Regions from separate parts of the Halomonas sp. AOP43-A1-21 genome, predicted to be linked through region 2. Evidence: predicted binding sites of a transcription regulator. Region 2 holds the regulator's gene; each other region holds the start of a gene.
What was found. The regulator sigma-54, encoded in region 2, starts transcription at its own class of promoters, with help from an activator protein. The targets are predictions, from matches to a motif close to TGGCACNNNNNTTGCTNT.
Positions count from the first base shown of each region.

Region 1: a site for sigma-54 is predicted at 1,091-1,108, ahead of glnL (nitrogen regulation protein NR(II)). Genes of this name have one in related genera too.
Region 3: a site for sigma-54 is predicted at 1,207-1,224, ahead of ACT3R7_RS14265 (sugar phosphorylase). Genes of this name have one in related genera too.
Region 4: a site for sigma-54 is predicted at 740-757, ahead of urtA (urea ABC transporter substrate-binding protein). Genes of this name have one in related genera too.

Region 1 covers NZ_JBQSWC010000017.1:62,274-64,477, reverse strand. The annotation lists gene glnL (nitrogen regulation protein NR(II)) at 1-1,042, opposite strand, end outside; gene glnA (glutamate--ammonia ligase) at 1,315-2,204, opposite strand, start outside.
Region 2 covers NZ_JBQSWC010000001.1:189,178-191,381, forward strand. The annotation lists gene lptB (LPS export ABC transporter ATP-binding protein) at 1-172, shown strand, start outside; gene ACT3R7_RS00915 (RNA polymerase factor sigma-54) at 296-1,711, shown strand; gene hpf (ribosome hibernation-promoting factor, HPF/YfiA family) at 1,834-2,142, shown strand; gene ptsN (PTS IIA-like nitrogen regulatory protein PtsN) at 2,147-2,204, shown strand, end outside.
Region 3 covers NZ_JBQSWC010000025.1:64,551-66,754, reverse strand. The annotation lists gene ribD (bifunctional diaminohydroxyphosphoribosylaminopyrimidine deaminase/5-amino-6-(5-phosphoribosylamino)uracil reductase RibD) at 1-530, opposite strand, end outside; gene nrdR (transcriptional regulator NrdR) at 530-1,021, opposite strand; gene ACT3R7_RS14265 (sugar phosphorylase) at 1,282-2,204, shown strand, end outside.
Region 4 covers NZ_JBQSWC010000029.1:19,758-21,961, forward strand. The annotation lists gene ACT3R7_RS15370 (tripartite tricarboxylate transporter permease) at 1-468, shown strand, start outside; gene urtA (urea ABC transporter substrate-binding protein) at 955-2,204, shown strand, end outside.

The DNA.
Region 1 (2,204 bases), on a different contig from region 2:
TAACGTTAAGAACTAATGGAATCAATAAACGAAATTCGGTGTGTCCGGGCCGCGAGTCGCACTCAATCAGCCCTTGATGCTGATGCAAAATCGACTGGGCGATGGAAAGCCCAAGCCCGCTGCCTTCGGCGCGCCCTGATACCATGGGATAAAAGAGCGTCTCCTGCAGCCCCTCAGGGATACCCGGGCCGTTATCAATCACGCCGACTTCGCTCACCAGGCGGTGACGCTCGGCGCCCAAGGTAAACTGGCGCCGAGCACGGGTACGTAGCATCAGTTCCGGCACAGGGGTTTGTGCATCGCTCATCGCCTGAACGGCATTGCGGGCCACATTAAGCACGGCTTGGATCATTTGCGATTCATCGCCGGAAAGATCTGGAAGGCTGGGGTCGTAATCGCGGCTGATGGTGAGATCCGGATGTTCGGCAATCAGCAGCGACCGCACCCGTTCCAGCACTTTATGAATATTCACCGGTTCGTGTTTAACGATACGGTTGGGACCGAGCATTGAATCCACCAGATCGCGCAGGCGGTCAACCTCTTCAATTATGATATGGGTAAATTCCCGCAGTGCCGGGTCGTCTAAATCACGCTCCAGCAGTTGCGCAGCACCGCGAATGCCACCCAACGGATTTTTCACTTCATGGGCTAGGCCGCGGGCCAGCACCTTGATGGTCTCCTGGCGCGTGGTTAGCGCTTCCTCGCGAGAAATCTGCATCAGCCGGTCACGGGGCTCCACTTCCAGCAGGAGCTCGTCTTCTGACAGGGGCGTCACGGTGTAGTCCACCGTCAGCGCCTCACCGTTCACCGGGGTAATGCGCGCCTCGCGTTGAGTATAGGGATGGAAGGCATCCCGCGCTTTGGCCAATACCTGATCGATACTTTCATCGCCGCCTAGCAGAGTGTCCAAGCTAATCCCCTGCACACGGCTAAAACTTACCGCCAGCAGCGCTTCGGCTGCCGGATTCATCCAGCGTACGCGGAGCTCACCGTCCAGCAGCAGCACCGCCATGGCGAGATGTTCTAGTAAACGCTGATACATGGAATATCCTGAAGAATCGCTGGTGAAATCGTTCATCATGCAAGGGAAACTGCAAAAAGCGCGCCAAGTTATCTCGCTTGCGCCTGCATGCACGGCTTGTGGGCATTAAGCGTTGGTTAAGCGAGCGTTTATAGCGCAGCCTACCGCCATACGGCCAACCTGATGCACTATTTTAGTGCATTAAGCACAATTAAGAAGCATGTTGCTCACCGGTTCAGTGCAATAAAAAACCCCGCCGAGGCGGGGTTTCAGACTATCGCGTTAAAACGCAATTAGCAGCTGTAGTACATATCAAACTCGATGGGGTGCGTCGTCATGCGGATACGCTCCACTTCTTCCATCTTGAGGTCGATGTAGGCATCGATCATGTCGTCGGTGAACACGCCACCTTCGGTCAGGAACGCACGGTCAGCGTCGAGCGCTTCCAGCGCCTGGTCCAGGCTATTGGCAACGGTTGGCACCAGCTTGCCTTCTTCTGGCGGCAGGTCGTACAAGTTCTTGTCCATGGCGTCGCCAGGATGGATCTTGTTTTTGATACCGTCGATACCGGCCATCAACAGAGCAGCAAACGCCAGGTACGGGTTGGCGGTCGGGTCAGGGAAGCGAGTTTCAACGCGCTTGCCTTTCGGGCTTGCCGTGTAAGGAATACGGATAGACGCGCTGCGGTTACGAGCGCTGTAAGCCAGCATTACCGGCGCTTCGAAACCCGGTACCAAACGCTTGTACGAGTTGGTAGAAGCGTTGGTAAAGGCGTTCAGGGCACGGGCGTGCTTGATCACACCGCCAATGTAGTAAAGCGCCATTTCAGACAGACCTGCGTACTCGTCACCGGCAAACTGGTTCTGGCCATCTTTCCAGAACGACTGGTGTACGTGCATACCAGAGCCATTGTCACCCACCAGCGGCTTGGGCATGAAGGTCGCGGTTTTGCCGTAGGCGTGGGCCACGTTGTGGATCACGTACTTCATTTCCTGAACTTCGTCGGCTTTCTTCACCAGCGTGTTGAATTTAACACCGATTTCGTTCTGACCCGCATTCGCCACTTCGTGGTGGTGAACTTCAACGGTCTGGCCAATCGCTTCCAGGGTGTTACACATAGCGCCGCGGATATCGTGGAAGCTATCGACCGGCGGAACCGGGAAGTAGCCACCTTTCAGGCGCG
Region 2 (2,204 bases):
GCGCCATATCGGCGTGTTAATTACTGACCATAACGTGCGCGAAACGCTGGATATCTGCGATATTGCTTACATTGTGGGCGATGGTCATATCATCGCGGGCGGCAGCCCAGAGACTATTCTCAATAACCAGAAGGTCAGAGAAGTTTACCTGGGTGCTGATTTCCGTCTTTAAATTTATGTTCACTGCTAAACAGGGATCTGCAGCAGAATTATTATCAATGGCATGCTTATTGCACTTGCACATAAACATGACTCGCACTAGGGTAAAGCTTTCCGAGTAACGAGTGGTTCTCAGATGGTCATGAAAGCTTCTCTCCAATTGCGTATCGGTACGCAGCTGACCATGACACCTCAGCTGCAGCAGGCCATTGCCCTGCTCCAGTTATCCACATTGGATCTGCGTCAGGAAATTCAGCAGGCGCTGGATGCCAATCCGATGCTGGAACAGGAAGATGAATTCGGTGAGCAGGCAGCCGTTGAAACGCAGGAAGCGGAGTGGGCGGAAAGCATACCCAATGAACTCTCCGTTGATAGCGACTGGTCCGACACCTATCAGGATGTAGGCAGCTCAGGCAGCAGCACTGAGGGACCTGACTTTGAGCGCCAGGCAGCGGGACAAAGCCTGCACGGTCATTTGCTTTGGCAGCTCGCCATGACCGACTTCAGCGCACGTGAACAGCAGATTGCAGAAAGCTTGATCGACGCGCTGGATGCCAACGGCTACCTGACGCAGCCCTTAAACGATATTCGCGACGGGTTGCGCGCTCAAAATATCGAAGCGCTTAGCCAGCGCGAGATGGAAACCATTCTGATGCGTTTGCAGCAGTTTGAGCCGACCGGCGTTTTTGCCCGCGACCTGCGCGAATGCCTGATGCTTCAACTGGCTACCCTGCCCGATGACACTCCCCTGCTTGTCCCGGCGCGCCGTCTGGTACGCCAGTTTCTGGAAGCACTCGGCAAAAATGACATTCGGCTACTCAAGCGCCGCCTAGGGCTGGACGATGAGCAGCTAGACGATGTGATTGGCCTGATCCGCAGCCTGGACCCACGCCCCGGTAGCGCTTACGGGGTGACCGATGATAGCTATATCACGCCTGACCTGGTGGTACGCCACGATCATGAAGGCTGGCACCTGGAGCTTAACCCTGAAGCTCTGCCTCGCCTGCGCATCCAGCCCGACTACGCCAGCTTGATCAAGCGTGCCGACAAGAGCCAGGATAACCAGTTTTTAAAAGAGCACTTGCAAGAAGCACGCTGGTTAATCAAAAGCCTCTCCAGCCGCAACGATACACTGCTGCGCGTAGGGCGCGAAATCATCACCCGTCAAATCGGCTTTTTAGAGCAAGGTGAAGAGGCCATGAAGCCTTTGATTCTTGCGGATATTGCAGAAGCCGTGGAAATGCATGAATCCACCATTTCACGTGTGACAACGCAGAAATATATTCATACCCCACGGGGTGTCTTTGAGCTTAAATACTTTTTCTCAAGCCAGATCAGCGGTCAAGACGGGGGCGACAGCCACTCAAGCACGGCGATTCGCGCCCGGCTCAAGAAGCTGATCCAGGACGAACCCCCTGGCAAACCGCTCTCAGACAGCCGTTTGGTCACGCTGCTTGAAGAGGGAGGTATTACGGTGGCACGGCGTACTGTGGCCAAATACCGCGAGTCATTGGGCATTCCATCCTCCAGTGAACGCCGTCGCTTAAGGTAGGCTTTTAGGAGGTCTTGAGACAGTTTTGTACAAGAGAAACAGCAAAACTCGCGACAAGGGCTTTGCAACACCGTAAAAAGGGTTACAATCGAAATACAGTCCGATGGATAAGGAGTACGTCAATGCAAGTAAACATCACTGGTCATCACGTAGAACTGACTGACGCCTTGCGTGACTATGTTAATGAAAAGCTTGAACGCGTCGAACGCCATTACGACAATATCACCACGGTACAAGTAACCTTATCCATTGAGAAGGAGCGCCAGCAGGCGGCATGCACCCTTCATGCAGCAGGCGCCGACCTGCATGCCGATGCGGAAGATGTCGATATGTATGCAGCCATCGACGCATTAGCCGATAAAATCGATCGTCAACTCGTTAAGCATAAGGAAAAAGCACAAGCTCGCGCCCAAGGCGCAGGCGTGCGTTAACTCAATGACGTTGGAAACTATCCTCCCCCCGGAGCGCGTGCTTTACGATGTGCCTGGGGGCA
Region 3 (2,204 bases), on a different contig from region 2:
CCCATCGCCGTGCGGCCATCCAGACTCATGGCCATTTTCAGGCGTACAAAAGGACGTTGATGCTCCATACGGGCAATAAAGCCCGGGTTCAAGGCGCGTGCATCCTGCTCCAGCAGTCCCACGCCGACCTCGATGCCTGCCGCCCTGAGCACCTTGATTCCGTTCCCACTCACTTGTGGGTTAGGGTCCACCATGGCGACGACGACCCGCGCTATCCGGGCATTTTGGAGCGCTACCGCACAGGGCCCCGTTCTCCCAGTATGTGAGCAAGGTTCTAGGGTAACGTACGCCGTAGCGCCCCTTGCATGCTCACCGGCGGCATTTAGCGCGTTGATTTCGGCATGGGGCTCACCGGCGCGCACGTGATACCCCTCTCCCACAATCTGCCCTGGCTGGCCAGGCAACTGCTGTACGATGACACACCCCACCCGCGGATTGGGGTCGGTGGTATACAGGCCCTTTCTTGCGAGCTGGAGGGCGCGCGCCATGTAACGGTGGTCTAAATCACTAAACGGGACAGTAGCACCCATTACGTATCGTCCTTCTCATGCCCTGGGGTTATGCGGGGCGGTTCCTGAGAAAGGCGGTCAATCTCAGCACGAAACTCGTCCAGATCCTGAAACTTACGGTATACGGAGGCAAATCGAATATAGGCAACTTGATCCAGGTTCTTTAAGGCCTGCATCACGGATTCGCCGATGTCTCGCGCGTTAATTTCCCGGTCCCCCCTGGCGCGCAGCGTTTGACGAATACGTTCAACCGCCGCTTCAATAGATTCAGCACTGACCGGGCGTTTTTCTAATGCACGCACCATTCCATCGCGTAACTTTGCTTCATTAAAGCTTTCACGGGAGCCATCTGACTTTACGACCCGAGGCATCAGCAGCTCGGCCGTTTCGTAAGTAGTAAAGCGCTCATGGCAATTAGCGCACTGCCGACGCCGACGCACCTGATCGCCTTCCGCTACCAGTCGCGAATCGGTCACTCGAGTATCAGTAGCACCACAAAAAGGACAATGCATAGCGGTCAACCTGTTGTCAGTCCGTGCTGTAAGCTGCACGAGTAAGCGTGTTATAACCTAATTATCACTCACTATTTTCAAGCGCGTTTTTTATCTCTTATCGGGCGTAAACTCAAACGCCGTAAGGGGTTAAACGCGGGCCATAATGAAACGTCGGCGGCCTGTTACCCTGCATTGTAACGATTTGGCACACAAGCTGCATTTGTTCAATGCTAGTGCTTAATGAATTCAGGAGACAAATGGTTGATAAGGAGCCCCTTATGCCGACGTTTGAAAAGAAGGTTCACGGTTATCTGACGCATCTTTATGGCCCTCGCGCCGATGAAGTCCTGCGTCGTCTGGGCCAGCATCTCGATCACTTCCGTTCGTTAAGCGCGCCAGCATTAACCGATGCGCCAACGCACTGCGGCTCGGCACCAACATGGAGCGAAAAGGATCAGTGGTTGATCTGTTATGGTGATTCCATCATCGACACTGACTCCCCGCCTCTCGCCGTCCTGAACGATTTTTTACAGACGCGCCTGGGCGATCGCATCAGCGGTGTGCATGTTTTACCCTTCTTTCCCTGGAGTAGTGATGACGGTTTTTCGGTCATTCACTACCGTGAGGTCAATCCGGAACTTGGCGACTGGCAGCATATTCAGACACTGGCCCAACATTATGATGTGATGGCGGATCTGGTGCTGAACCATGTTTCCCGGGAATCGCTCTGGTTTGTCGATTACTTAAGCGGCAGCCTGCCGGGCCGCGATTACTTTATTGAAGTAGATCCTGAAACGGATATTTCCCACGTTACCCGCCCGCGTAGCAGCCCCCTACTCGTTCCGGTGGCAACACGCCGGGGCACGCGCCACCTATGGGCAACCTTTTCAGAAGACCAGCTTGATTTAAACTTTGAAAATCCTGATGTGCTTTTGGAGTTTGTGGGAATTTTGTTGTTCTACCTACAGCAAGGGACGCGGATCATTCGCCTGGATGCCGTGGCATTTTTATGGAAGCGTCTGGGTACTTCGTGTATCCATCTACCTCAAACGCACACTGTTGTACGCCTGTTACGTGCCGTCGTGGATGAAGTTGCGCCAGGCACCCTGCTAGTTACCGAAACCAACGTGCCCCACGAAGAAAATATCAGTTACTTCGGTCTGGAGCGCCTGCCCGAAGGCCCGCCTGATGAAGCACATAT
Region 4 (2,204 bases), on a different contig from region 2:
GGCCCGATGATGCTTGAGCAACGCCCGGACGTGTTTTGGGGCGTGGTAGCCAGTATGTATATCGGCAACATCTTCCTGCTGGTCTTGAACCTGCCGCTGATTCCGCTGATTGCCAAAATTCTCGACCTCCCCAAGCCGCTGCTGCTGTCGCTGATTCTAATCTTCTGCATGATCGGCGTTTACGGCATGAGCTTTAGCGTGTTTGACCTGCTGCTGCTGTTGGGCTTTGGCCTGCTGGGCCTGGGCATGCGCCTGTTTGGCTTCCCGGCGGCCCCGCTGATCCTGGCGTTGATTCTGGGCAATATCATGGAAGAGTCCATGCGCCGTGCGCTGCAGATCTCCGGCGGTGACTGGACGACGTTTATTGATAAGCCGATTTCACTCTCGCTGTTGGTAATCGCGTTACTGTCGCTTGGCTTACCGCTGTTGAAAAAGCGTCGTAAGCGGGCGGCAGCGGCTGCCGAATAAGCATTTTTTAGTGCTTTTTTAAGTACTTTTTGGGTACTTCTTTAAGTGCTCTTTCAAGCTCTAATCCAAAACGCCCTGGAGTTTCCTAGGGCGTTTTTTTGTATCTGAAGCCTTAACGTGCACTGTTGGTGCAAAGCGTCGTCCTGGTGCATAAGAAGTGTGCGCCGCAAATGCATGGACGCGCTACCGCAGTGCAAAAGATCAGAATGGTAGCTTTTTAAATATATCCAAGCAATTGATTTAAAAGTTAATACTAGCTTTTGTTTCAATGTGGCGCACCCCTTGCAAATGCTAGTGGCTAAGTCCTCGTGGACGTACCGAGTCGATGCCGTACCCATAATAATCACGCGTAATGGCAGTCAGCTCGGTCGCGAAGCCCTCATAACAAGCCCCAGCTATAAAGGGTGCAAGGAGATTCAAGTGGCCATACAACATCACAATGTCCTTTCTCGCCGTTTTATTACTTCTCTACTGGCCGCCGCAGTGATGGGTGCAAGCGCCCAGGCCATTGCCCAAAGCGGCGATCAGAACGACGACCCGATCAAGGTCGGTATCCTGCACTCTCTGTCCGGCACCATGGCGATCAGTGAAACCGTTCTCAAGGATACGGTCGAGATGCTGATTGAGCAGCAAAATGACGCTGGGGGCTTGTTGGGCCGCCAACTGGAGGCGGTAGTGGTTGATCCGGCCTCTAACTGGCCGCTGTTTGCCGAACGTGCCCGTGAACTGCTGGCCCAGGAAGAGGTTGATGTCATTTTCGGTAACTGGACGTCGGTATCGCGTAAGGCCGTGCTGCCGGTGGTCGAAGAGTTAAACGGCCTGCTGTTCTACCCGGTGCAGTATGAGGGCGAAGAGTCATCAGAAAACGTGTTCTACACCGGGGCGGCGCCTAATCAGCAGGCCATTCCTGCCGTTGAATATCTGATCAATGAAGTCGGCATTGAGCGCTTTGCGCTGATCGGTACCGACTACGTTTATCCGCGCACCACTAACCGTATCCTCGAAGCCTTCCTTAAGGATGAGCACGGTATTGCGCAAGAAGACATCATGGTCAACTACACACCGTTCGGCCACTCCGATTGGCAGAATATCGTGTCAGAAATCCGTCGTTTTGGTGAAGAGGGCAAACCGACCGCCGTGATTTCGACGATTAACGGTGATGCCAACGTGCCGTTTTATACCGAGCTTTCTAACCAGGGGATCGACGCCGCCGATATTCCGGTTATCGCCTTCTCGGTTGGCGAGCAAGAGCTTACCGGTATTGATACCGGCCCGCTGGTGGGCCACTTGGCTGCCTGGAACTACTTTATGAGCGTCGATAACGACGATAACTACGACTTTATCGACGCCTGGATCGATTACACCGGCGACGAAGAAACCGTCACCAATGACCCCATGGAAGCGCACTACATTGGCTTCAACATGTGGGCCGAAGCGGTGCGTAAAGCGGGTACTACCGATGTCGATTCGGTAAAAGACGCCATCATCGGTGTGACCGTACCCAACCTTTCCGGTGGCTATGCGGCGATGATGCCTAACCACCACATCACCAAGCCAGTGCTGATTGGTGAAATTCAGGACAATGGCCAGTTCGACATCGTTTGGCAAACGCCCTCAACGGTAGCGGGTGATGCCTGGTCTGATTACCTGCCCGGCTCGCGTGATCTGATTGCCGATTGGCGCAAGCCCATGGAGTGCGGCAACTTTAACGTCGTGAACGGCTCGTGCGGTGGCAG